Methylobacillus flagellatus KT: one gene and its partner. The protein of the gene in region 2 binds, or shares a complex with, the protein of the main gene of each other region. Links are inferred from orthologs where the notes say so. Each region holds a gene or a part of one and is shown on either strand. Other genes may lie near its edges. The genes, in order: MFLA_RS10905 and xseA.

Evidence for each region.
Region 1: the proteins of xseA (region 2) and MFLA_RS10905 are in contact, whole or in part, in a cryo-EM structure (PDB 8TXR), measured with the Escherichia coli proteins. The link is inferred for Methylobacillus flagellatus KT from one-to-one orthologs.

Annotation. Positions count from the first base shown.
Region 1 is NC_007947.1:2,274,291-2,284,468, forward strand. The notes cover bases 3,272-6,219. They hold MFLA_RS10905 (exodeoxyribonuclease VII small subunit), read left to right. Parts: upstream 3,272-4,590; coding sequence 4,591-4,848; downstream 4,849-6,219. Other genes in these bases: MFLA_RS10895 (CHASE2 domain-containing protein), read right to left, coding at 3,272-3,663; MFLA_RS10900 (alpha/beta hydrolase), read left to right, coding at 3,810-4,478; MFLA_RS10910 (polyprenyl synthetase family protein), read left to right, coding at 4,845-5,735; dxs (1-deoxy-D-xylulose-5-phosphate synthase), read left to right, coding at 5,747-6,219. Also shown: MFLA_RS10880 (pilin), read left to right, coding at 1-164; MFLA_RS10890 (3',5'-cyclic-nucleotide phosphodiesterase), read right to left, coding at 677-1,441; more of MFLA_RS10895, read right to left, coding at 1,438-3,271; more of dxs, read left to right, coding at 6,220-7,591; GTP cyclohydrolase FolE2, read left to right, coding at 7,638-8,438; MFLA_RS10925 (retropepsin-like aspartic protease family protein), read right to left, coding at 8,517-9,158; MFLA_RS10930 (MFS transporter), read right to left, coding at 9,281-10,178. UniProt on the Escherichia coli protein: Bidirectionally degrades single-stranded DNA into large acid-insoluble oligonucleotides, which are then degraded further into small acid-soluble oligonucleotides.
Region 2 is NC_007947.1:1,990,155-2,007,578, reverse strand. What follows is about bases 3,473-6,407. They hold xseA (exodeoxyribonuclease VII large subunit), read right to left. Parts: upstream 5,571-6,407; coding sequence 4,374-5,570; downstream 3,473-4,373. Other genes in these bases: cysM (cysteine synthase CysM), read left to right, coding at 6,265-6,407; MFLA_RS09520 (disulfide bond formation protein B), read left to right, coding at 5,711-6,211; MFLA_RS09530 (TfoX/Sxy family protein), read right to left, coding at 3,928-4,254; MFLA_RS09535 (M48 family metallopeptidase), read right to left, coding at 3,473-3,830. Also shown: MFLA_RS09545 (putative bifunctional diguanylate cyclase/phosphodiesterase), read right to left, coding at 1-1,632; dapD (2,3,4,5-tetrahydropyridine-2,6-dicarboxylate N-succinyltransferase), read right to left, coding at 2,059-2,883; more of MFLA_RS09535, read right to left, coding at 2,988-3,472; more of cysM, read left to right, coding at 6,408-7,152; MFLA_RS09510 (hypothetical protein), read left to right, coding at 8,682-10,490; MFLA_RS09505 (ABC transporter substrate-binding protein), read left to right, coding at 10,840-11,832; MFLA_RS09500 (ABC transporter permease), read left to right, coding at 11,853-12,818; MFLA_RS09495 (ABC transporter ATP-binding protein), read left to right, coding at 12,823-13,737; glnT (type III glutamate--ammonia ligase), read left to right, coding at 13,872-15,233; nickel-responsive transcriptional regulator NikR, read left to right, coding at 15,358-15,828; MFLA_RS09480 (hypothetical protein), read left to right, coding at 15,980-16,165; MFLA_RS09475 (YdbL family protein), read left to right, coding at 16,162-16,578; MFLA_RS09470 (3'-5' exonuclease), read left to right, coding at 16,603-17,379; 23S rRNA (uracil(1939)-C(5))-methyltransferase RlmD, read left to right, coding at 17,414-17,424. UniProt on the Escherichia coli protein: Bidirectionally degrades single-stranded DNA into large acid-insoluble oligonucleotides, which are then degraded further into small acid-soluble oligonucleotides.

The DNA of each region.
Region 1 (10,178 bases), 280 kb from region 2 along the record:
CCACTAATGCAGGCGTAATTACTGCAACAATTGTTGGCGGCCCTGCAACAGTTGCGGGTACAACGATTACCCTAACGCGAACAGAAGCTACTGGTCAGTGGACATGCACAGCAACAGCATTGCAACGCTTTATTGGACGTACCGAAATTTGTAGGGGCGCATAAACGAAAGTTAAAATTTAGAATATATAAAAGTATCGCTTCAAATTAAATAAATTCCTCCACAGGAGACAACGCCACTCCGGCTTGTCTCCTGTCTCTTTTTTGACCTCCGCCGCCTGGCTCTCCCACTGTCATGCCGAAGACCCGGCATTCCGTTGCGTTCCTGCATATTCGCAAGATTCCAGCCTGAAGGCCGGGATGACAAGGGACAGGGATCATACCGGAGCTGAGCCAAGTGTCCTCTGCAAACGCAACTTGCACAAGACCATAAAAAGCACGCGTAAGGGGCAATAACTGAAGGGCATTGCGCCGCATAAAACACCTTCCTCACAGGAGAACAATGTCATCACTGGCTTGTCTCCTGTTTCTTTTTCTACATCATCATTGCCATACCAGTCTTGATCCGGTACTTTCTGTAAACGTAGCTTGCAGCAGAGATACTGTGTATTGAGCAAAAGCGCAAGGATTTTGTCTCCGTCCTGCAAGAGCGCATATTGCGATAGCGCTCCCAAAGATCAGACATTCAAAACCTGACCATGCTGCAAGGCCTTCGGCACCAAGGGATGCCTGGCAGCATCAATCTCCTGCATGATGGCTTCTCCTTCGCCCGGCTTCAGGTGCGTAACCCATACTTCTGGACGAGGCTTTAGTCGATCTAAACCATTCAGCAGCAATGCCGGGCAATAATGATGGGATACCAAAGCTAGGGCAATCTCGGCATCGGTAAATGACACTTCGATGATCAGGTGACGTAAATTGCCTGCTTGGTTCAGCACTTGCCAGAACTCGTCGCAACTGGTGGTATCGCCGGTAAATGCAAGGCTGCCCGAGCCGCTACCGAGCAAATAGCCGACTGCCGGCACGCTATGGTTGGCAGGGAGCGCCACAATACGGCGGCCGGCTATCTCGGCCTCGTCTCCCACCGTTATAGGCGCATATTGCAGCAACGGTTGCTCGGGAGTGGGAATCTGGTTGAAGTCCGGCCAGATGTGCCCATTGAAGATATGCGCCTTGAGGCTGGCGATGGTCTCCGGCAGGGCATGTACCGTCACTGGCTGCTCGCGCTTGCCCAGCACGGCATCCAGCAGCAAGGGCAGGAAGGCGATGTGGTCAAGGTGGGCATGGGTCAAGAATACGTGGCTGATTGTCGACATTTGGGCCAGCGTGAGGTCTCCCACGCCTGTGCCTGCATCAATCAGGATATCCCCGTCCACCAGCAGGGATGTCGTGCGCAGCCCCTGCCCAATGCCGCCGCTACAGCCCAATACCTGGACATTCATGTCGTTCCCCATTTGCTTTCAAAATTGAATACGCCATCCCAGTCGGCTGCCGGTGCATGGCGGCTGAAATGCGCAATCCGCTCCAGATAGAGTGTATAGATCCTGCGCGCACCATACGTAGCCTGCAATGTGTTGAAGGCCTCACGGGCTGGCGACCATTGTTGTTGTCTATAGGCTGCCAATGCCAGTTCGTATTGTGCCAGCTCTTGCTCCGTCACGGCATGCTCAGTGGTGATGGGCGCATAAATCCGTACCGGGATGCCCTTGCCTTTGACACGGATCAGATCCAGCTCACGGTAGGGATATTGGGTGGCTGCGCGGATGACGAACTCACTCACGATGATGGGCTCATCATAGTAGCTGCACAGGCTTTCCAGGCGTGCGCCCAGGTTGACCGCATCCCCCATCACTGTATATGCCATGCGGAATTCCGACCCCATATTGCCTACGGTCATTTCGCCCGAATTGAGACCTATGCCAATGTCCAGGCGCGGCCAGTTCCTGGCCTGGAAGCCGGCATTCACCTGTTCCAGCTCGCGCACCATGTCCAGCGCTGCATTGACCGCATTGGCGGCATGCCGGTCGTCATGCAGTGGCGCACCCCAGAATGCCATGATGGCATCGCCCATGTATTTGTCTATGGTGCCGCGGTGTTGATGGATGACGCGCGTCATTGCGGTGAGGTATTCATTCATGAGCTTGGCCAGCGCTTGCGGATCAAGCGCTTCCGATATTCTGGTGAAGTCGCGGATATCGCAGAACAGCACCGTCATTTCGCGGCTTTCTCCTTCCAGCCCGAGTTGATGCGGCCGCTCAACCATCTCAGCCACCAGCGCTGGAGGCACGTACTGGCCAAACAGCTGGGCCAGGTGCCGCCTGCTGCGCGACTCGATGAAATAGCCGTAGCTCATATTGAGCACATAAAGCAGCAGGACGAGCAACAGGGCCGAGGCCAATGGCAGCACGATACCGGCCTGCCATGCCATGAGATTGAACCCCGTAAGCAATGCCCACGTCGCCAGGGCTAGGACGGTGGCAGGCACGGGAGACATGCGTGGAATCAGAATGGAAAGCCCCACCCCCAGCAGCATGAGCAACAGGAATTCGGCCCCGCGCGTATAGCCTGGCTGTTGCAGGATATTACCGTCCAACATGCCTGAAATCAGGCTGGCATGGATTTCCACACCGGGATAGACGCTCTGTACGGGCGTAGCACGCAAATCCATCAGGCCCGGTGCCGTGGTACCGATCAGCACGATGCGGTTCTGCAACTGTTGAGGGGAAACCCTGCCATGCAATACATCGGTGGCGGATACATAGGAAAAACTGCCCTGCTTGCCGCGATATGGAATCAGCGTATTCAGGTTGGCATCAACCGGGATTTTACGCTGGCCCAGTTCCAGCCATTCCATGCCGGCATATTGCATGCTGTCGGTGAAACCAGGTGCCACCTGCACATTGCCCAGTACTCGTCGGACGACGGCCAGCGACAGCGCCTCGTACATGCCGCCCTGGTATGCCACCAGCAAGGGGACGCGGCGCGTGATCCCATCTTCGTCGGGGTCCGGATTGAAGTGCCCAGCTGCCGCTGCCTGCTGCTGCAGGATCGGCAGGTTGGCGCCATACCCACTGGCCTGTAGATAGGCGACATGACGCCCGGCCAGCATGTCTGCCTGCATTACGGGTGGCGGCAACATGCCGATATTGCGCCCCATGTCCGTGCCATGCCGAAAATAATATCCCAGCACAACATTCCGTCCGCGCATGCTGTCAGCAAATTGCCTGTCATGATCCAGCGCGGGCAGTATGGCATCGATCAACGGCACCCATTCCGGCCGCTGCGTAAATTGCGCCTGCCGCATTGCCTGCAGTGCTGCCAGGCCGGAGCTGTGGTCTTTCTCCGCAAACACGACATCGAATGCCACCAGCCTTACCTGATAGTGGTCAAACAATAGATCCAACAACTGCGCCAGCCGCTTGCGGCTCCAGGGCCAGTGTCCCTCCTGTTGCAGGCTGGCCTCATCGATATCGACGATGACGATGCGGTCGTCATGATCTTCCGGCGCGAGCAGTCGAATGCGGGTGTCATAGGCAAAGCGCTCCATCGCCTCCATGAAATCCAGCCTGAAAGCCCCCACCACGTGCGCCAGCAGTATGGCGGTGGCAAGGACGCCCAGCAACAGGCGGATATGGTGATGGGAAAAGGAGCGGGGAATACGCATGCAGAAAAGAAGGTTGGAGTGTTATGCCAGTGCGTTGGTTTTACAGAAGCATAGCGTAAAAGCCCTGCGTGTGGGCATTATGCGATGTGCCATGCGTCGGATTGCATGGCAGAATGCAACTTTCGCCAAGCATATAGACGATACCGATGTCCTTACTCGATTGCATTGAAATCTCTCCCGATGACACCATCCGCAACAGCGTAATCTGGCTGCATGGCCTGGGCGCTGACGGCAACGACTTCGCGCCAGTGGCGCGCGAACTGGCGTTGCCACACACGCGCTTCATCCTGCCACATGCCCCTGCAATCCCGGTCACGGTCAACCATGGCTATGTCATGCCTGCATGGTATGACATTTACAGCTTCGAGCCAGGTGCTCCCCAGGATGGCGACGGCATCCGCGCCTCGCAGCAAGCCGTCCAAGCCCTGATCGCCAATGAGCTGGCGCGCGGGATTCCCAGCCATCACATTATGCTGGCTGGATTCTCGCAGGGCGGCGCGATCGCGCTTCACACCGCCTTGCGTTATCCGGCACCGCTTGCCGGCGTACTGGCGCTTTCCACGTATCTCGCACTGGCCGACAGCCTGGCAATGGAAAACCATGCTGCCAATCAGCATACCCCCATTTTCATGGCGCACGGCACAGTGGACAATGTCATCCCACTGGCGCGCTACCAGGCATCTGCCCAGGCATTGCAGCTCCAGGGATATTCTCTGGAGCTGCATGAATACCCAATGCCGCATTCCGTCTGCATGGAAGAAATCGATGACATCCGCAGCTTCATGCTGCGGCAATTCGGATTATCATTAACTTAGTCGTGGTTTATCGACGCAGTTCGGCGTAAAATAACACATTAACTTCACAATAATGCAATGAGCAGCATGACCGGAAGGGGTGGTGCCACATGCTCGTGCACCGGTTGTTTTCATGAGTAAAAAAACAAAAGCTGACGACCCGCAAGCCAGCATATTCGAAGCCTTGAGCTTTGAAACCGCCATGGCCGAACTGGAGGGCCTGGTCGGACAGATCGAATCCGGCCAGCTGCCCCTTGAGCAATCCCTGGCTGCCTACAAACGCGGCTCGGAACTCCTGCAGCACTGCCAGAAATCGCTGGCAGACGTCGAGCAGCAAGTACGCATCCTCACCGAATCCAACCAGCTACAACCGTACATCGACGCTAAATGACCGATTTCCAGAGCTGGGCCCGCCATACCCAACAACGTATGGAACACACGCTGGACAACTTGCTTCCAGCATCGTACATTGCCCCCACCCGCCTGCATGAGGCCATGCGCTATGCCGTGCTGGGCGGCGGCAAGCGTGTACGCGCACTGCTTGCACATGCTGCTGGCGAACTCTGTGGTGCCGCCCCCGAAAAAGTGGATATTGCCGCTGCTGCGGTGGAGCTGATCCATGCCTATTCCCTCGTGCATGACGACATGCCGTGCATGGACGACGACGACCTGCGCCGCGGCAAGCCATCCTGTCACAAGCAATATGACGACGCTACGGCGCTGCTGGTCGGCGATGCCTTGCAGACCCTCGCCTTTCAGTCCCTGGCGACGCCCGGTTTGTGTACGGACCCCGGCAGGCAGCTGGAAATGGTCAGTCTCCTGGCCATCGCCAGTGGCTCACGCGGCATGGCGGGAGGGCAGGCCATCGACCTTGACAGCGTCGGCAAGGCACTTGAGCAGTCCGAGCTGGAATACATGCATATCCATAAAACAGGTGCCCTGATCCGAGCAGCGGCCCTGCTCGGCGCACACTGCGCCAATGATCTGGACCAGGAGCGGTTACATGCGATAGATCATTACGCCCAGGCCATCGGCCTTGCCTTCCAAGTGGTGGACGATATCCTTGACGCAGAAGCCGACAGTGAGACCCTGGGCAAAACAGCGGGCAAGGATGCCCAAAGCGACAAGCCGACTTATGTCACCATCCTGGGCATCGACCATGCCAAACAGCTAGCAAAGGAACTGCTGGATGGCGCGCTTGCCCAGCTGGCACCTTTTGGCGAAGCCGCCCACCGCTTAGAGCAGGTGGCGCACTTCATCACTCAACGTAGCTTTTAAGCGGGCCAGCCATGTACGAACTGCTAGAAAGCATCAACTCACCAGAGGATCTGCGGCGTCTTGACCGCAAGGAGCTGCATGAGCTTGCCAGGCAATTGCGCGCCTTCCTCATCAATAGCGTGGCGCAAACCGGAGGACACTTGTCCTCCAACCTCGGCGTGGTAGAACTGACCATTGCCCTGCACTATGTATTCAACACCCCTGAAGACCGAGTAGTCTGGGATGTGGGGCACCAAACCTATCCACATAAAATACTCACCGGCCGCCGCAAGGACATGGGCAACCTGCGCAGGCCGGGTGGCATTGCAGGATTTCCGCGCCGGGATGAAAGCATTTACGACACCTTCGGCACCGGGCATTCCAGCACTTCGATCTCTGCTGCGCTCGGTATGGCGGTCGCGGCGCAAAAGACCGGCTCCGACCGCCACTCCATTGCCGTGATTGGCGATGGCGCAATGACTGCGGGCATGGCGTTCGAGGCGCTCAACAATGCAGGTGCCATGGATGCCAACATTCTGGTCATCCTCAATGACAACGATATGTCGATCTCGCCCAACGTGGGCGCGTTGACCAACTATCTCGCCAAGCTGCTTTCGGGACCGTTGTATACCACGGTGCGCCGATCGGGTGAAAAGGTTCTGGGCGTCGTGCCTCCAGTGCGGGAATTTGCCAAGCGCGCGGAAGAACACGTAAAAGGCATGGTCACCCCCGGCACATTGTTCGAGGAGTTCGGGTTCAACTATATCGGCCCGATAGATGGCCACGATATTGACGTGCTGATCACCACGCTGCGCAATATCCGCGAACTCAAGGGCCCGCAGTTCCTGCATATCGCGACGCAGAAAGGCCACGGCTACCAGCCGGCTGAAGATAACCCGGGCAAGTTCCACGGTGTTGGCAAGTTCGATCCCAGCAACGGCTGCTCGATTGCGCAGGCAGGCAAGAAAACCTACACGCAGGTGTTCAGCGACTGGCTGGTGGACATGGCGGCCCGTGATGAGCGCCTGGTCGGCATTACGCCTGCCATGTGCGATGGTTCCGGCCTCAATGCCTTTGCTGAACAATTTCCCGACCGTTTTTTCGATGTCGGCATCGCTGAGCAGCATGCCCTCACTTTTGCCGCTGGCATGGCGTGCGATGGTTTGAAGCCTGTCGTCGCCATCTATTCCACATTCCTGCAGCGCGCATATGACCAGTTTATCCATGATATCGCCCTGCAGAACCTGCCGGTGATGTTCGCCATCGACCGTGCAGGCCTGGTGGGTGCAGATGGCCCGACGCATGCTGGCAGCTTTGACCTGAGCTATCTACGCTGCATTCCCAACATCATCATCATGGCGCCCAGTGATGAAAATGAATGCCGACAGATGCTATACACGGCATACCTGCACGATGGCCCGTCGGCGGTGCGTTACCCACGCGGCGGCGGTCCCGGCGCCACCATCACCCGTGACATGCAGTTGTTGCCGATCGGCAAGGGCGAGCTGCGCAGACAGGGTAGCTGGGTCGCGATTCTCGCTTTCGGCAGCATGCTGGCACCGGCATTGGAAGCAGCCGAGACGCTGGATGCTACGGTGGCGAATATGCGTTTCGTCAAACCGCTGGACGCCAACTTGATCAATCAGCTGGCATCCAGCCATACGCTGATTGTCACGGTGGAAGAAAATGCCGTCATGGGAGGAGCTGGCGCAGCCGTCATGGAATGCATGCAGGCAGCGGACATCCACACGCCTGTGCTGTGCCTCGGCCTGCCCGACATGTTCATCGAACATGGCGTACATGAAACCATGCTGGCAGAATGCGGCCTCAATGCTGCGGGAATCATTGCAGCAATTGAGAAAAAATTAACCAAGTAGTATACTCAACTATTACCGAATTCACTCTTAGCATTTCAGGAAGCCCATGAACCAGCCCTCCATTCCTCCTATTGAAGATGTGCAGAATACCCCGGATACCCGGCAGCTCGCCATTGACAAGGTAGGAATCAAATCCATCCGCCACCCGGTCAAGGTCAAGGACAAGACCGGCGGCGTACAGCACACCGTTGCGACTTTCAACATGTATGTGTACCTGCCGCACAACTTCAAGGGCACGCACATGTCGCGCTTTGTTGAAATTCTCAACAACAATGAGCGCGAAATCTCGGTGGAATCCTTCGAAAGCATCCTGAGGGCCATGGTGGAACGCCTCGATGCTGAATCCGGCCACGTCGAGATGACTTTCCCTTATTTCGTGAACAAGACCGCACCGGTTTCTGGCGTACAGAGCCTCTCGGACTACGAGGTCACCTTCATCGGCGAAATCAACAAGGGCAAGTACGACATCACCGTCAAGGTCGTCGTGCCCGTGACCAGCCTCTGCCCTTGCTCGAAGAAAATCTCGGACTATGGCGCCCACAACCAGCGCTCACATGTCACCGTGACCGCACTGATCAACGACTTCATCTGGGTGGAGGACATCATCCGCATGGTAGAGGACCAAGCCTCTTGCGAAGTGTATGGCCTGCTCAAGCGTCCTGACGAGAAGTACGTCACCGAGCGTGCCTACGATAATCCCAAGTTCGTTGAAGATATCGTGCGCGATGTCGCGGCGCAATTGAATATCGAGACACGGATTGTCAGCTATACAGTGGAATCGGAAAACTTTGAATCCATCCACAACCACTCCGCGTATGCGCTGATCGAAAAAGATAAGCGTAAGTAAGTAACGGTACGGTCACGTTATGTTGACAAAAAACGGCAGCCTGGGCTGCCGTTTTTGATGTGATGGAGCCGCCGAAACTTAATATTTTTTGGTCAGCGTCAGTGCGATACCATCGCGTTTCATTTCCATGCGGTTAAGCGCGCTCATGCCCAGTAACACGACCGCAGGCGAACCGCCCTCCATGACCAGCCCGTCCACTTGGCTCAACACCAGCCCGTTGAGCCGCACCTGATTAATCACCACCTTGTAGGCATTGGCCACGCCGTTCGCCGTCTGCACGGATACGGGTATGCCGCGTTTGTAGTCGATCCTAGCATATTTGGCATCGCCGCTGTTCAGGACGACGGCGGATGCGCCCGTATCCACCAGGAAGCGCAAGGCGGCGCCATTGATATGTCCATCGACGAAATGATGCCCGGTCGAATCGGCATATAAGGTCACACTGCCGCTGGCTGCTGGCTCCTTGCTTGGCAGCGCAAGGGCCTGCCCCATGCCCAGCTCCCGCTTCAGTCCGTCCACCTCGATCACCGCCCTGTCACTGCTTGCTGCCACCAGGCGAATGCCTTCTGGACTCACCTCGCCGACTGCAAGAGTGCGCGGCTTGCCACCATTGATGACCATGATCGCCTTACCCTGGAATAGTCCGACGATATTCACCTGGGTTTCCGCCCAAGCCAGCGAAGGCAGCAACCATGGCAGTACCCACATCAATATCCGCATTGTTTCCCCTTTTTGGAGCCGCCAACATCCCTTTCTGGCGTCGTTGCCCTGCCTTACTTGTTGTACTGTCTGCGGCGGAACGGCTGGCCAGAATCACTTGAGTTGATTTTGTTAGCGGCTCCTCAATCTTCCCGCATCATGAACATGAAAAAGATAAACCCGAGCATAGCGCATAGTGCAGATGCGGTAAATGTCCAGCTTGGGCCTATACTCTCCCAGGCAAAACCACTGATCACGGCCCCCAGCGTCCCGCCAACGCCATAAGAAATGCTGGTATACAGCCCTTGGCCCTTGGATTGGTGCCTGCCCTTGAAATATCGGTGCGTCAGTGCCACGGCTGCCGCATGATAGGAGCCGAAGGTCGCCGCATGCAATGTCTGCGCAAGCATGATCAACCACCAGACTTCCACGGCCCAGCCGATCACGAAGAAGCGCACGAATGCCAGGAGCAGGCTGGCGAGCATGATGCGTCGCAAGCCGAAAAGGGCAAACAGCTTGGGCATATACAGAAACACCATGATTTCACATATCACACCCAGGCCCCATAACCATCCGACCATGCCCTTGCTATAGCCATGATCCACCAGGTAGATCGAGTAAAAAGTATAGTAGACGCCATGCGCGGCAGACATGGCGAAACAGGCGGCCATCAGTGCCATGACCTCGCGCCTGCGCAATATCGCCCACCAGGAGCCGTCGCTATCGTGATGCTGCAACTCCACCAGCGGATCCTCCAGGCGCCAGGACAACACCCAGACAGCGCCCAGCAGGAGCAGGATGACCCACAGCAATGCCATCATGCCCAGGTATTGCACGGCATAGCCGAGCCCGATCACCGCGACCACAAACCCTATTGAGCCCCAGAGGCGGATATGCCCATAACGGTCCAGCCTGTCGCCAAGATGGCCCAGGGTAACTGCCTCGATCAAAGGCAAAGAGGCGCTCCAGAAAAAGCTCAACGCCAGCATGACCGCAAACAACCAGTAAAAACTATTGCCGAAAAACACGCCGACATAAGCC
Region 2 (17,424 bases):
CCGGTTTAGCGTGTCCGCGACATGTTGCTGAATACCGGGCGTATGCAATTGTGCCGATGTCAGTGGCAAATAGACTGGCACATGGATCAGATGTCCTTGCAAGTCTTTGATGATACGGCAACTTTGTTCCAGCACCCAGGTATTAATGTCGTTGATGAGGCCCATGTTTTCCGCCATCGGGGCAAAGGTGGCGGCGGGAATGGCGCCTTTGGTCGGGTGCAGCCAGCGAGGCAATACCTCCAGTCCTGTGATTGTGCCTCCCGCCATGTCCATGCGCGGCTCGAAGTAAAGTGCCATTTCCCCGTTTTCGATTGCCTTGCGCAGTTCCTGCCGGGTTTCGAGCAGGTCGAAAGACGCAGGCTCCAGGCGGTCATCAAACAGGCGGAAACCACGGTTGTCATCAGGTGCCACACGGTGCATGGCGGCCTCGGCATAAGTGAGCAATCGGTCGGCGGTGCCGTGCTTGGGATACAAAGCAAGTCCGGCCCTGGCTTCCAATGGAATCTCATGATGGTCGATGCGGAGGGTGGCGTTCAGTGACTGCATGATTCTTTCCATGACAGGCACAATGTCCTGCTCGTGCTGGATATCTTCAAACAGGATCAGGAAGGTTTCCGACGTGTTATAGGCTGCCATGTCGCAGCCGCGAATTGTTTCCTTGATGCGTTTTGCTGCCAGGCGAAGGACTTCATTGCTGATATGCTGGCCCAGCTCCTGCCGGATCTGTCTCAGGTTATCGAGCTTGATGACGGCGACGGCCAATGCGCTGCCGAGCCGGGCGGTACGGCGGATGCCAATGTTGAGGTGGTGCTGGAAATAACTGTGGTTCGGCAGTTGGGTGAGATCATCCAGCATGTGCATGCGGCTGAGTTTGTCCTGCGTGTCTGCATGCAGCCAATTATCCCTGTCGCGGTGGCGTGAATCCACCGTGGCCAGTATGGCGGCAAGCAGAGCCAGGAGGCAGGTGCCTAACGCGATAATGACCGAAAGCAAGCCAGGTTGCGATGTGGGAGTCGCAGTAAGAGCGATATGGGCAGGAATCTCGATCGCGGCCATGGCGGTGAAATGTGTGCAGGCAATGCCGCCGGTCATCGCCAGGGCAGCGTAAAGACGGGCCCGGAGGCTGTTGTTTCTGGATTGATGACCGGCATGGAACATGCAGGCCATCGCCAGTATCGAGACGGCGACGGCAACGCTAAGGGATAGGACCAGCAAAGTTCTGTTATAGGTGATGTCAGGGAACATTTGCAGGGCATGCATCCCTGTATAGTGCATGCCGCTAATGCCCAGCCCCATCACCGAGCCGGCAATGATCAACGCCTGCAGAGAATAGCCAGGCCTGCTGGCGATATCAAGCGCCAGCCAGGAGGCACTGACCGCGATCAGCCAGGAAAGTACGGTATGGTCGAGCATGGACTCCATGGGGGTAGGCAGCGACCATGCGAGCATGCTGGTGAAATGCATGGCCCAGACCCCTGATCCCAGGGCGATGGCTCCCAGCGCCATCCATGCCTTGGCTAAGCGCCCCTGATTGCGGACAACACGATCAGTGAACATGAATGCAGCCATCGATGAGATGAACGCAATCCCAACCGAAAGCAGCACCAGCGTGTAATCGTAATTGCCTGTCATGATGATCCTCAATGTCCAGCAAGAATTGTGGACTCTATAACCCCTACGGCAACTTTTGTGCCGTTATTAAGGGTTCAGACGTCAGAAAAGCAGGGTAATAAATTTTTCTATATAAAACAATTTGTTGCGTGAGTGGTGGTGGCGTGGTGATGTGCTGTAGAAAAAGATAAAAAAACCTGCCATAGGCAGGTTTGTGTTGGGGTTTCGACGCCAGTGTCAGAATGTTGACAGATCAGCTTAATGTTTTGCTTCAACTTTTAAGAATAGATTATTGATGCCAACGTGAAATGAGAGATTGCCTGAACCTGGGCACTGTATTTGATCACTCAAATTTTTGGCTCTGACACGGCTCGTGCCTCACTTGGGCAGATGCCCAAGTGAGGCTTCACCGAAAAACGCTTGGTGCTGCGATCGTTTTTACAGTGCTTAAATGCCGCGGAGCAACTCGTTGATGCCAACCTTGCCAAGCGTTTTTTCATCGACTTTCTTGACGATGACGGCGCAATACAGGCTGTAGCTGCCATCCTTGGAAGGGAGGTTGCCGGAGACGACGACCGAACCGGTCGGGACGCGGCCATAATGGATCTCGCCCGTTTCGCGGTCATAGATCTTGGTGCTCTGGCCGATGTAGACGCCCATGGAAATCACGCAGTTGTCCTCGACGATGACGCCTTCGACCACTTCGGATCGTGCGCCGATGAAGCAGTTGTCACCGATGATGGTGGGGCCGGCCTGTACGGGCTCCAGCACACCGCCGATGCCCACGCCGCCGGAAAGGTGGACGTTCTTGCCGATCTGGGCGCAGGAGCCGACGGTGGCCCATGTGTCCACCATGGTGCCTTCACCGACGTAAGCGCCGATATTGACATAGGAAGGCATTAACACAGCGTTCTTGGCAATGAAAGAACCGCGGCGCACGATTGCGTTAGGTACGACGCGGAAGCCGCCGGCCTTGAAGTCTGCTTCAGTATAGTTGGCGAACTTGGGCGGAACCTTGTCGAAATACTTGGTGACGCCGTCATCGAGCAGGACATTGTCTTCGAGGCGGAAGGAGAGCAATACGGCCTTCTTGATCCATTGGTGGGTGACCCAGTTCTGGCCGTCGGTGCGCTCTGCCACGCGCAGTTTGCCGCTATCGAGGTCGGCAAGCACGCTGAACACAGCATCCTTGATTTCTGCGCTGGCAGTGGACGGAGTAATCTCGGCACGACGCTCGAACGCGTCTTCGATAATGGTTTGCAAATTGCTCATCTAAGATTCCTAGGGATCGCTTCGGGTAAAACCGCTATTTTACCTGAAAACCATCCCATCGTTAGGCTAGAGCCGGAGCGCTGCGGGCAAGGGGAAAAACAAGCTCATTGACGCTGCTTCTTGGCTTGCTCGTAAAGCGGCATGACGGCAGGAATCAGGCGCTTGATATCTGCCATGCGGGATTCATCCGAAGGATGGGTGCTGAGGATTTCAGGTGGTTTCTCGCCTCCTACTGCACTCATTTTCTGCCAGAGGCTGAGTGCTGCATTCGGGTCATAGCCTGCACGCGCCGCAAGCTCGAGGCCGATCTGGTCTGCCTCATGTTCCGCGGTACGGCTGTTAGGGAGCGTGAGTGCCAAGGCTGCCACTGTGCCGCCGAGTGCCAATGTCTGAAGTGCATTGTCAGCATTCTTGGAGCTGAGGCCGACCACGGCAGCCAGGCCAAGCAACCCATACTGTTGCGCCTTGGCGCGGGACATGCGCTCGCGCACGTGCTCGCGCAGGGCATGGGCGATTTCGTGGCCCATCACAGCGGCAAGCTCGTCATCGGTGGGCTTGATCTGGTCGAGCAGGCCGGTATAGACCATGATCTTGCCGCCTGCCATGCAGTAGGCATTGATTTCCTTGCTTTCCTGCACATTGACTTCCCATTTCCAGTTTGGGGCATCGGGCCGGAATACGCCGACATGGGCAATCAGTTTGTTGGCGATGTTGCGCACGCGCCTGGTTTCGGCGCTATCAGTATTCAACAGCTTCTTGGCTTGAGCATCCTTGACGGTTTGCTGGTAGGCCAGGGCAGATTGCTGTACTGCTTCCTCTTCGGTAACCAGTCCCACATACTGCTTGCGGTTGACGCCCACATTGCCGCTGCTGGTCGTGCTGATCGTCGTGCAGCTTGCAAGCTGGAGCAATGCCAGCGTCATTAATATCAGTCTGATGGATTTCATATTCTCAACCTTGATATTTGAGGAAGATCTCGAACCTCAATCGAGCGCTTATTTTAGTCCGTGCTGCTCTAGGCCGACAATCCTTGACCGGATATATCTACCTGTGTGCCGCACGCAATGCGGCGGCATAGGCGAGGCGCGCCCAATAGACCGCTTGTTCCGGCGCTTCGAGCATATCCGCCGGCGCCTGGAAATAGGACATGGTGACTTCCTTTCCCTGCTTAGCGTAGCGGAAGGCAGGCAAGCCGAGGCTGTCGAATTCCTTGCGGCTCTCTGCGTCAGCCTTGAGGTAGAGTGTATCGTCGGCGATCAGCGCGAACATCAGGCCGTCATGGTAAATGCCATAACCGCCGAACATGCGCTTGGCACGGATGGGGCCGAAGCCCTGCAGCAATTCCTCCAGATGGGTGATGAGTTCATTCATATCGCTGGGTTGGGGGGCTAAGTGCGGTTAATTTAGTGTAGTGAAGCACAAGCATTCCTGGCCAGCAAGCGCTACTAGCATATAGAGCAACAACGGCAGGAGCGTTTTGTTAGCCATTCTCAAGTGCCTTTGTCGCGGATTTCAGCTTGGGCGCTACCCTTGCTCAGGGTGAGCTTGACCTGGTCGCCCGGCGCCAGTTGATTGCTGTCTTGCACCAGTTCGCCGTTTAATTTCTCCACCAGTGCGTAGCCGCGCTGCAATACCGCTCTTGGGTTCAAGTGCGCCAGACTTTGCTGCACTGCTTGCAAATGCTGGTGTTGCCTCTGCAACTGCCTGGCCATGGCCTGGGTCAGGCGCAGGCGCAATTGGGACAGGTGTTGCCGCTTGTGCTCGGCCTGCTGCATGGGGGACAACAGCCTGCGACTCAAGTAATCGAGATGCTGGCTGCGTTGCTGGAGCAGGTTTTGCATACTGCGTGCCAGGCGATTGCGGTGTTGTAACAGGGTATTGAGCAGGCTGCTGCGGTCAGGGGTAGTCAATTCAGCAGCGGCAGTGGGGGTGGGCGCACGCACGTCGGCGACGAAGTCCGCGATCGTGAAGTCGGTCTCATGGCCGACGGCGCTGATGACCGGCAAGGTGCAGACATGGATGGCGCGCGCGACGATTTCCTCGTTGAACTGCCATAAGTCTTCGATGCTACCGCCGCCCCGGCACACGATGAGCACGTCGCATTCCGCGCGCTGGTCGGCGGTGCGGATGGCGTCGGCAATCAGTTTGGCCGCGCCCTTACCCTGCACTGGCGTGGGGTAGATGATGACATTGACCGCAGGCATGCGGCGGCGCAGGGTGGTGAGCACATCGCGCAAGGCGGCAGCGTCGGGCGAGGTGACAATGCCGATCTGGCGTGGGTGTGCGGGAATGGCAATCTTATGCTCTGCGGCGAACAGGCCTTCGGCGGCGAGCTGGTTCTTGAGCTTCTCGTAGGCTTCGAACAGGTTGCCCAGGCCTGCGCGCTGCAGGAACTCGATGGTAAGCTGGAAGTCGCCCCTGGCTTCGTAAAGCGTGACCACGGCCCGCGCCTCAACCTTGTCGCCCTCGCGTGGCGACCAGTCCAGGTAGGCATTGCGGCTGCGGAACATCACGCAGCGCACCTGGGCACCCTGATCTTTGAGCGAGAAATACCAATGCCCCGAGGCCGCCCGGGTCAGGTTGGAGATTTCGCCACTGATCCAGAACAAGGGGAAGCTGGTTTCCAGTAGTTCGCGCGCCATGCGGTTGAGTTCGCTGACGCTGAGGATGCGTTGAGGGTCTACCATATCGGGGTTGTGCTATATAGGTTTATGTCTATTAAGATTGTTTGGCGGCCGGGCCCGGGTATCGCAGCATGGATTGGTGCTAACCGGGATGTATCCGTTACAATTGCGGGACTTTCATTATAAGTGCTGGGGCTTTGTTTATGTGCAATAAGCTGTTTGCTGGGCGCCGCGGGTATTTCCTTGGTTTCGTCGCCAGTTTCGGGCTGGTGGGCCTGGCCTTGTTCCTGCAACAGAAATACAACCTGGAGCCTTGTCCACTGTGCATCTCCCAGCGGATTGCATTCATGGCGCTGGGGATATTGTTCCTGTTGGCCGCGCTGCACAACCCCGGCAGGGTGGGGCGCAAGGTGTATGGCCTGTTGCACGTCATCGCCGCCGCGACCGGCATAGGCATCGCGGCACGCCATATCTGGATCCAGGCCAACCCGGACAAGGTGATGGCCGAGTGCGGCGCGGGCTTTGACTACATCATGGAAACCTTCCCGCTGAAAAAGGCCCTGGACTTGATATTCAAGGGCACCGGCGAATGTTCGGCAATAGACTGGACCTTGTTCGGTCTGACCATTCCGCAGCTTTCCCTGATCGCGTTTGTCGGCCTGGGCCTATTCGCCGTCTTGTTGGCTTTTCACAAGAAAGCCTGATTTGGAATTCCGGGCAGGCCAGCCAGGCATGCCCAGCAACTGATTGAAACCACATGTACAAAACCCTGGATGATTTCGTAGGCAACACCCCACTGGTCAAGCTGCAGCGCATGGCGGGCAAGACCAGCAACACCATCTTGCTCAAGCTCGAAGGCAACAACCCGGCAGGTTCGGTCAAGGATCGGCCAGCGCTTTCCATGATCAAGCGCGCGGAAGCGCGCGGCGACATCAAGCCCGGCGATACCCTGATCGAGGCCACGTCCGGCAATACCGGGATCGCACTGGCCATGGTGGCGGCGATGCGTGGTTACAAAATGGTGCTGGTCATGCCGGACAACCAGAGCGTGGAGCGCCGCCAAAGCATGAAGGCCTACGGCGCCGAACTAGTCTTGACGCCACGCGACGGCGGCATGGAACTGGCGCGCGACGTGGCGACCAAGCTGCAGGCGGAGGGTGAGGGCATCGTGCTTGACCAGTTCGCCAACCAGGACAACCCGCTGGCGCATTACGAAGGCACTGGCCCGGAAATCTGGCGCGACACAGCAGGCAAGATCACGCATTTCGTCTCCAGCATGGGGACGACTGGCACCATCATGGGTACCTCGCGCTACCTCAAGGAGCAGAACCGCGATATCCGCATCGTCGGCGTGCAGCCTGAAGAAGGCGCGCAGATTCCTGGCATCCGCAAATGGCCAGAAGAATACCTGCCCAAAATTTATGATGCCAAGCGCATCGACGAGCTGGTGTACGTCAACCAGGAAAATGCGGAAAAAACCACGCGCAGGCTGGCGCAGGAAGAAGGCATCTTTGCCGGCATTTCCTCTGGCGGCGCCTTGTATGCGGCATTGCAACTCTCAAAGCGTGTGGAGAATGCCGTGATCGTGACGATTGTGTGTGATCGGGGTGATCGGTATCTTTCCACCGGCGTGTTTCCATCTTAATCGCATTGATGTAGCGATGCCCTCGTGCCCACGTTGTGAGTGTTATTCAAGATCGGCCTGAAGAGATTGAAGAAAGGCGCTACACGAGCAACGAGGGAATAATCCGTATCGGTATCGCAGTTACAGTAGAACTATAGCTATCTGTAGAAATGCCGGCTTGGCTATATCGGAGAGGAAGCGTCCGGCATTCAGTACCATAGACTCACGTATTTTCAGCGCATAAATGCTACCCGCAATGCGAGCAAGCGGCGTTGATCTTCCTGGCCTACGTACCGGAGAGTGTTGATTTCGGGGTCGGGTTGGTGTTGCAAAGTTAAGAATGAAGACAACACCACCGACCACAGTACCTTCCACATCGAGGAGCGCAGCTCTCCCGTCACCGTAACGAATTCTCGGATTGACTGACGACTTTCCTATAGCTCCAACCTGAATTAAGCTGCGCCGCGAAGAGGCGTTTGCTTCAATGAATTGTCAGGTGGGACCCACCGCATTATTCTTCTTCTTGGCGCACTAGGTGAACAATAGACGCAGGACCAGCTATCCAGAGCACATTGAAACCGTCTGGCAAAGGCTCTATCTCGTCAGCGCACTACCTGTGCAGATGCCAGATGAGCCTTCGCAGCGGCCAAATCATTGGTACGTACTTCAAGCCAAGTTTCAGCTTGACTCAAGCCCGGCATACGATCTATCCAAAGGTGGGGTGATTGCCTCCAAACTCAAAGGCCACTGCCGGTTGATATTCTAGAATCCGGCGAAAGCCAATCACATCACGGTAGAAGCGTACCGTGTCATCGTAGGCATGAGGCCGAGTCTTCATTGCAATATTTCGCCCTGCGGCGAACTTCAACGACTTGGTCATGCAGAAACCCCCACTGTGCCTACATTATATTTAGATAGACTCGTCGTATGAGATGGGGAAATATCTCACTTGATGCGCCCTCCTATGATTTCAATGGCACCAAGCTATACATAATCGTTTAGGCCGCCTAAGATTTGGCTGATCACTTTGCTTTGGGAATGTCGCCATGTCCAGGCAGCCATCATGAAGATGGCTCATTGCTATGATTGCTTGACAGGGTAGGTGCTGCCATATGTGTGCGACATGATTTAATTCCCGCGAAAGATGCCGATGTGGACTGGATTCAGCGCTAAATTTTCCTTCATGGCCAGCGTCATCCTGCAGAGAGAGGGGTTGATGAGATTGCTTTTTCATGAGTGACTTGGCTGTCAATCGGCAGGTGTCCGCTTCAACAAACAACCCGATCAAGGCCGCTTTGCTGTTCTTGATATCAGCAGGTGTTGCAGCAGGACTTGCCGTGGCCTTCTGAAGTCGTGGCGGCCAAACAACCGCTTAGGTTGAGTCTATAGCGCTTTCGCAGCGCGAGGCGCAGGCGTGGGCCTGGCAGTATGTGTTTCCAATTCGGTGTTATCCGATAGACACACGCAGGGGCAAGTAGCGGAGGGTCATGACGATGATACATATATTGAACAAAGCCGGACGTAGCATGCTGCGTCCATTGGATAGCTTAATGAATGCAAAGTTTGTCTATTGGCGTCCCATTGTCTTGGTCTGGGTGACCTGCGGCATATTTGCATGGATTTCGCCTGCCTTGGCAATCAGCACTATCAGCATAGAGGCAGACACGGTTGTATCTCCCTCGGTCAGTTTGCGCAAGGTCAAGGCTGAGTTGGGGCTTGATGGTCATATGGATTTACAGGCAGAGCTGCGGCAGAAAGAGGACGCTGATTGGCAGGCGCTGGCATTGGGCTGTGCGCAGGCGGGGCATCCGGCTGCGGATGAGTGGCGTTGCGAGCGTGGGGAGTTCAGGTCTGCCAATGTAAGGCTACCTTTCAATCTTTTGTTCAAGCAGATCAAGGCGGATGTTCCGCAATACCAGGTGGTTGCCAGTGTGCGGGATGCTTCGTTCAGCAATCAGGCGGGGACCCAGGCGGCGGAGAAGCTCAACGCCGATGTCGTGTTGGACCTGCGTCAGCAGGCCGATGGCTGGCAGTGGCAGGCCATGCTGGATTGGCAGGGTGGCGAGCTGTTTTGGCAACCCTGGTATTTTGCCGAGGGCGGACATCAGCTGGTGGCCAATGGGCATTATGCCGGGGATGAGCTGGCGGTGGAGGCGGCCAATGTCACGCTCGCCAAGGTGGGCAAGGCTGCGCTGCGCGCACGCTGGAAGGCAGGGAGCCTGAAGGATTTGTTCCTGGACGCAGACCGATTGGAACTGTCCGCGTTTTATTCCTTGTTATTGCAGCCTTTACTGGTGGACAGTGCCTTGAACAAGCTCGATATCGCCGGCCAGGCCAGCGTGAGGTTCGAGATGCGCCAAGGCGATCCCGTCTCTGCGTTGCTTGTGCTCAACGATGTCGATCTTGAAGACTTGGATGGCCGTTTCGCGCTGCACGGGCTCAACAGTCGTATTCCATGGTCCTATGACGAGTCGCATGTGGCCCAGCTCGCCTATGGCGGCGGTCATTTCCTCAAGATTCCCCTGGGGGAGGCGAGTGTGCTGGCTGACCTCAACCGATATGCGGTCACCATGCCGCAACTCTACCTGCCTATCCTCGACGGTGCGCTTAGCCTGACGGATGTTTCCGCCACGCGTGCTGCCGGGCATTGGCACTGGCACTTGCGGGCCAACCTGGTGCCGATCTCCATGCCGGCATTGAGCCACGCACTGGGCTGGCCGCGCATGGAGGGGAAGGTGGCTGCGGCGATCCCGATGGTGACCTACAGCGCAGGCAGTCTCACGGCCAATGGCGATTTATTGTTCCAGATGTTCAATGGGAATGTGGTCGTGCGCAATCTCCACATGCAGACGCCGCTGGAGGCAGCCTCGAGGCTGCATGCCGACCTGGAGGTGCGCCAGCTGGACCTGGGCGATATCACGCGCACTTTCTCGTTCGGGGCGATCGAGGGCAAGCTGGATGGCGATGTACGTGGCCTGGAGCTGTCCAACTGGCAGCCTGTGGGTTTCGATGCCCGTCTTTATAGCAGCCCCGGCAGTTATCGCAAGAAGATTTCCCAGCGTGCGGTGGAGAATATTACTGCGCTGGGCGGCGCAGGGGCTGCGGCAGCGATACAGCGCAGCTTGCTGCGCTTCTTCAGTGAGTTCAACTATAAACGCATAGGCTGGCATTGCCAGCTGCGCAACGACATCTGCCAGATGGGCGGTGTGGAAAATACCCCGCAAGGCTATGTGATCGTCGAGGGCAGCGGCATCCCGGCCATCACCGTGATGGGCTATAACCACCACGTGGGATGGAGCGATCTCCTCGCGCGCCTGCGGCATGTGACGGAAAACAACCCCAAGCCGGTGATCGATTAACCCAGCCATCTTGTCATCGTCATCCTGCTCCAGTAACCCTCCCGCAATCCTGACGAATTGATCGTCATCCCCGTCTCCTGGTAATGGTTGTGATGTTGCATGCTCACTTTCCCCGTGGTGGGTTGGCCAGTTTTTTGCGAGGCATCCTTAGATTGGTGCGTGATGGCATGTTCAATTAGGTGCCTAAGCACTCAATTGGCGCGTCTCCAGAACACTGTATCTTGGGTGTAGTTGAGAATTTTTTATTATTGCATTGATTTTTATTGATTATTTTTTATTTTCAAGATTGGCACATAACCTGCTTTAGTATTACTGATTTTATTTTTAGTAATACTAATTGGAGGTTGTCGTGGCAGCTGTATTCGATATTTCTAAGTTAAAGCAGGTCGTTGGTGCTACTTTGCTGGGTGCCAGTCTTTTATTTGCCGCAGTTGCTGAAGCGGCTCCCCTGCGAATTGGGCATAGTGATTGGCCGGGGTGGGTAGCCTGGCAGGTGGCGGTCGAGAAAGGCTGGTTCAAGGAAGCCGGCGTTGATGTGAAATTCGACTGGTTTGATTATTCTGCTTCAATGAATGCCTTCACTGCGGGCAAGATCGACGCGGTAACCGTGACCAACGGCGACGCGCTGGTGACGGGTGCCAGCGGCGCCAAGAATGTGATGATCATTGTCACGGATTACTCCAATGGCAATGACATGATCGTGGCCAAGCCTGGCATCAAGAGCCTGGCCGAGCTCAAGGGCAAGAAAATCGGGCTGGAAACCGGCTTTGTCATCCACTTGCTATTGCTCAACGGCCTGGAAAAAGCCGGGCTCAAGGAAAGCGACGTCACCCTGGTCAATACACTGACCAATGAAACTCCACAGGCGCTGGCTTCCGGTGATTTGGATGCCATCGGTGCATGGCAGCCCAATTCAGGGGAGGCCATGAAGCGCGTCCCGGGCGCCAGGCCTATTTATACCTCTGCCGATGAGCCCGGGCTGATTTACGACGTGTTGACCGTCAACCCCGTCAGCTTGTCCGCTCGCCGTGCCGACTGGGAAAAGGTGGTCAAGGTATGGGACCGGGTCGTGAGCTACATTAATGATCCCAAGACGCAGCCGGATGCGGTCAAGATCATGGCTGCCCGTGTTGGCCTCAAGCCCGAGGCTTATATGCCTTTGCTCAAGGGAACCCGGCTGTTGACGCTGGAAGAGAGCAAGGCCGTCATGGTGAAGGGAGAAGGTTTCAAGTCCCTGTATGGTTCTTCCAAGATCGTAGATGATTTCAACGTCAAATCAGGCATTTACAAGAAGCCCCAAGATATTGAGCGTGCGATCGATCCGACCCTGGTCAACCAGTAATAGGCGCGGGAGGATTGGTCATGGGTTTGTCAAGCTGGTTCGCAGTCAGGCAGGAGCTGTCGCCACGGCGGCGCAGGCTGCTGACGATTGCTTCCTTCCTGCTGCCGCTGCTGGTTTGGGCCGTGGTCAGCTATGTGCCCGTCATTTGGCACCCGATGGTGAAGATAGCTGCGCCCGGGGACGTGGATTATTTCCAGGTCGATATGCTGGTGAAGAAGCAGGTATTCCACCAGGAGGTGCTGGCGATGCAGCAAGCGGGCAAGGAGTTGCCGCTTGGCGAGCCTGCCAACCCTATCTACCTGCCGCCGCCGCATCAGGTGATCGAAGCGCTGTATAGCGCTTTCACTACCCCGCCTGTCCAGCGCGATGGCCTGTGGCTACACCAGAGCCTGTGGCAGAGCATTCAGTTGATTGCCTATGCATTTTTGATTTCGTCGCTGGTAGGTGTACCGCTGGGCATATTGGCGGGAACTTGGAGTGTCGCAGGCCGGTTGTGCTTGCCGTTCATCGAGTTTTTCCGCTACTTGCCCGCACCCGCTTTTGGGGCCTTGGCAGTTGCGGTGCTCGGTATCTACGAAGGGCCCAAAATTGCCATCATTGTCATCGGTACCTTCTTCCAGCAAGTGCTGATCATCTCCAATACCACACGCCAGTTGGACTATGCGTTGCTGGAAGCCGCCATGACACTGGGGACCAGCCGCTGGAAGCTGTTGCGGCACGTGGTGATTCCGGGCGTCTTGCCACAGTTATATCGTGACCAGCGCATCCTGCTCGGCTGGGCCTGGACTTACCTCATCGTGGCCGAGCTGATCGGCACCTCGTCGGGCATTACTTGGTTCATTACCCAGCAAGCGCGCTATGAACATTTTGATAATGTATATGCCGCCATTTTCATCATAGGCGTAATCGGGCTCAGCACGGACATGTTGTTGGCCTGGCTGGGCAAGCGCTTGTTCCCCTGGGACAAGCCAGCAAACAAGGAGTAAGCGAATGAGCCAACACATTCAGCAAGATAGCCTGCCTAGCTACCTAGATCAACAGCCGGCCGTGAAGTCGCGCTTTGAGAGATTGAAGCAACGCGAAGTGGTCCTGGAGGTGCGGGGACTGCATAAAATCTATGAAGGCAGTAAGGGCAAGACCCTGGCGCTCAAGGATGTAAGTTTTAAAACCCACAGGCGAGAGTTCGTGTGTGTGATCGGTCCCTCGGGCTGCGGCAAGTCTACGTTGATCCGCATCCTCGCAGGGCTGGAGAGCTACAGCAGCGGCCAGGTGCTGGTCGACGGCAAGCCGGTCAACGGGCCGGGCCGCGACAGAGGCATGGTGTTCCAGGGATATACCTTGTTCCCGTGGCGCACCGTCAAGAGCAATGTCATGTTCGGGCTTGAAATGAACAATGTTTCGCGCTCGGAAGCCGCTCGCGAAGTAGATATGTGGCTGGAACTGGTCGGGCTGGAGAAGTTTGCCGATGCCTATCCTCATGAACTTTCTGGAGGCATGAAACAGCGTGTGGCGATTGCCAGGGCACTGGTAAACCAGCCGCGCATCCTGTTAATGGATGAGCCATTCGGGGCGCTGGATGCCCAAACCCGTGCCCGCATGCAGTCGCACCTGATCGACATCTGGCGCAACATTGACATCACCATCCTCTTCATCACGCACGACCTGGATGAGGCGATTCACCTCGCCGATCGCATCCTGGTCCTGAAGGCGCATCCAGGCGAGGTACAGGAACTGATCGAGGTGCCGGTGCCGCGTCCCCGTTCGGCAGAGCAGTTCAACAGTCCCGAATTTATTGCGACCAAGGCCAGGCTGGAAGCCTTGATTCACCCGCCGCAGTCAGAGGCTGAACAGCTCGTCCATCCTCATATGATCAGGCTGGTGAACGTCAACGATAACGTGGAATGAATATGGCGAGCATGTTGCATTTATCGAGGGCGCCAGACGCCGCCACTGATACCCCATTGATGACGAGGCCCAGGCTTGAGCCTGGGGCCGCGTGACAATTTTATCCCAGTCGTTTTTTTATAAAGGTAGTGATCATGAAATCCCCCGCAGAAGTAACCAGCATCCAGAATGCAATGAAGGATAAAGGCATCAAGTATTGCATCGGTGCTTATGTCGATATCCACGGCGTGCCCAAGGCCAAGGTGGTGCCGATCGACCATTTGCCGCAGATGGCAGCCGGCTCCGAGCGCTATACCGGTTATGCACTGGATGGCTTGGGCCAGGCACCCAGCGACGATGAGCTGACCTCCATTCCCGATCTCGACCACATCATCCAATTGCCATGGGAGCCTAAAGTGGCCTGGATGCCTGCAGACAACGGCTTTCAGGGCCAGCCTTATGCTCTGAACACGCGCGTGGCTTTGAAGAACGTGCTGGCACAGGCTGCGGCCATGGGCTTCGGCATGAATTTGGGGATTGAATGCGAGATCTACCTGTTGAAGCAGGAAGCCGACGGCAAGCTCGCCATTCCCAACCCCGACGATAAATTGGTCAAGCCTTGCTATGACGTGCGCGGCTTCATGGACAATTTCGGCTGGCTGGACAAGATGGCAACCGCGATCAACAGCCTGGGCTGGGATCTGTACTCCTTTGACCATGAAGACGGCAACAGCCAGTTCGAGTTCGACTTCAACTACAGTGATGTGCTCACCATGTGCGATCGCTTTACCTTCTTCCGCTACATGGCCAAGCATTACGCCAAGGAAGAAGGCCTGTTGGCGACCATGATGCCCAAGCCGTTTGCGGACAAGACCGGAACCGGCGCGCATTTCAACATGTCCTTGTACGATCTGGACACTGGCAAGAACCTGTTCGCCTGCGATCCCAAGGATGATCCACGCGGCCTGGGCTTGACCCCGCTCGGTTATCACTTCATTGCAGGCATCCTCAAGCATGGAGCAGCGCTATGCGCTGTATTCGCGCCTACGGTCAACAGCTATAAGCGCTTGGTGCGTCGTGGGGCAATGAGCTATTTCAGCTGGGCACCGGTATTCAATTCGTATGGTTCCAATAACCGGACCAATTCCGTGCGGGTGCCGCAGGGTGGGGGACGTTGTGAATCACGCAATGCCGATGGCGCGGTCAATCCTTACCTGGCTGCTGCGCTGGTGCTGGCTGCAGGCCTGGAGGGCATTCGCGAGAAGCTCGACCCAGGGGCGCCCAATGAGGACAATCTCTACGCCATCAACGATGAAGAGCGGGAGAAGCGTGGTATCCACTTTCTGCCGCAAACCTTGCAGGAGGCCGTTGCCTGCTTTGCTGCCGATGGGTTGATGGAAAAAACCCTCGGCAAGGAGCTGCGGGATGAGTTCATTACTTACAAGAGCCAGGAGTGGGATGCCTACCACCTGAGCATCAGTCAGTGGGAAGTAGAGCGCTACAGCTATATGTTCTAAAAAATGTTGGCTCGTCTCGGCAAGCGAGGCGGGCCTCTATTCACAGTCAATCGTGGCATGCTGTGCTCGAAACTTGCCTGACATCGCTTTATACTTCCGCACTATTGGATAAATGAGGTGTTTCATGGAGGCCCAGAAAAAGCGCAGCCGGCCAGTCAATCGCATCAGTATCTCGCTGCCGGACGAATTGCATGCAGAGCTGGACATCATGGTAGCCGAGCGTGGCTTCGAGAGCCGTTCTCAGGCCATCAATGACATGCTTCGCCAGTATTTGGCGGAGCATCAGCGCGAAAAAGGCAATGAAGTCATGGTCGGCACCATTACGCTCCTTTACAACAATGCAACCCGCGGCCTGCAAAAGACCATCGCGGACCTGCAATATCAACATGTGGATGAGGTCATCAGTTCATTGCATGTGCACTTGACCGACAACCAAACCATGGAGGTGATCCTGGTACAGGGACCCGCCCAGGATGTGCAGAAAATTGCGGATGAGTTGATTGCGCTGCGAGGCGTGACGACAGGCAGGTTGCAATTGATGGCTGCCATGATTCCACCTTTACACCCCATGCCCTCAAAAGGCAGGAAGGCGTAACCGCCAGGCGCTATGCCGAACCAATGCCGCAGCCTGCCAGGCTGGGCTGCCGTAGGTTACAATGAATGCCTGAATCCAGAAATGCAATCAAGGGTTTGTGCACCATTGCACTCATTGATCACCTTCAATCAAGGCTTTAAGAGGTAATTGAATGCTAAGAACATGGCTCTGGGCAGTGCCACTGGCAGCGCTACTCATACTGACAGCCTGCGTCACCATCAACATCTATTTCCCGGCAGCCGCAGCGGAAAAGGCAGCAGACCGCATCATCGACGATGTCTGGCAATTGAAGGACAAGACATTACCGTCTAGCCCGGAACAGGAGGAAAATCAATGAAACGTTTCATCACGACGTGCCTGCTGCTGGTCGGGGTATTGACCTTTGCGCTGGCGCATGCGGCGGCGGACCTGGAAATCAATACCCCCGCAATCACAGCGATCAAGCGCAGCATGCAGGCGAGACATGCGCAGCTGGCCGGGTTCTACGCCAGCGGGGCGGTCGGTTTTACGCGCGACGGGCTGGTGGCCGTACGGGATGCCAATGCTGTGCCGCTGGCGCAGCGCCAGGGCCTCAATGCGCTGGTGGCGGCGGAAAACAATGACCGCAATGCGTTGTACAGGGAAATTGCCAATGCCAACAGTCACCCCGAATGGGAGAGCGAAGTGCGCAGTACCTTTGCCCAGCGCTGGATACAAAAGGCCCGGAGTGGTTGGTACTACCAGGACGGCAACGGCTGGGTGAAGAAATAGGCATGGATACAACAAGGCCACGACATGACACCTACGCTGATATTTGATATTGAGACCATTCCGGATACCGAAGGTCTGCGCACTCTCTATAGCTTGCCGCATGATACCACCGATGAGGATGTTGCCCGTGTGGCGTTTCACAAGCGCCGCCAGCAAAATGGCGGCGAGTTCCTGCCCTTGCACCAGCACAGGGTCGTGGCAATTTCCTGCGCGCTGCGTGAGGGCGAGAGTTTCCGCGTCTGGACGCTGGGCAGCCCGGATGCGCCGGAGCAGGAGATCATCCAGCGGTTTTTCGATGGTATAGAGAAATATAGCCCGAACCTGGTTTCCTGGAACGGGGGCGGGTTCGACTTGCCGGTGCTGCACTATCGCGGGCTGGTGCATGGTATCGTCGCGCCCCGCTACTGGGACATGGGCGACGATGACCGCGAGTTCAAGTGGAATAATTACATCAGTCGCTACCATACCCGCCACATGGACCTGATGGACCTGATGGCGCTGTACAACGGCAGGGCCAATGCGCCCCTGGACGAGATTGCGCAATTGTGCGGTTTTCCCGGCAAGCTGGGCATGGATGGCAGCAAGGTATGGGAAGCCTTCGTCAAGGGCGAGATCGATGCGATTCGCGATTATTGCGAAACCGACGTGGCAAACACTTATCTTGTCTATCTGCGCTTCCAATTGATGCGCGGCGTGCTGGACCGGGCCGCATATGAGCGTGAAATCACATTGGTGCGCGATACCCTGGCCGGCTATCAGGGCGAGCACTGGCAGGAATTCTTAAACCACTGGCGGCAGTAGTCCACTGCTCGCCCTGCATGACTAGAAACCATTCATGAGTACTCC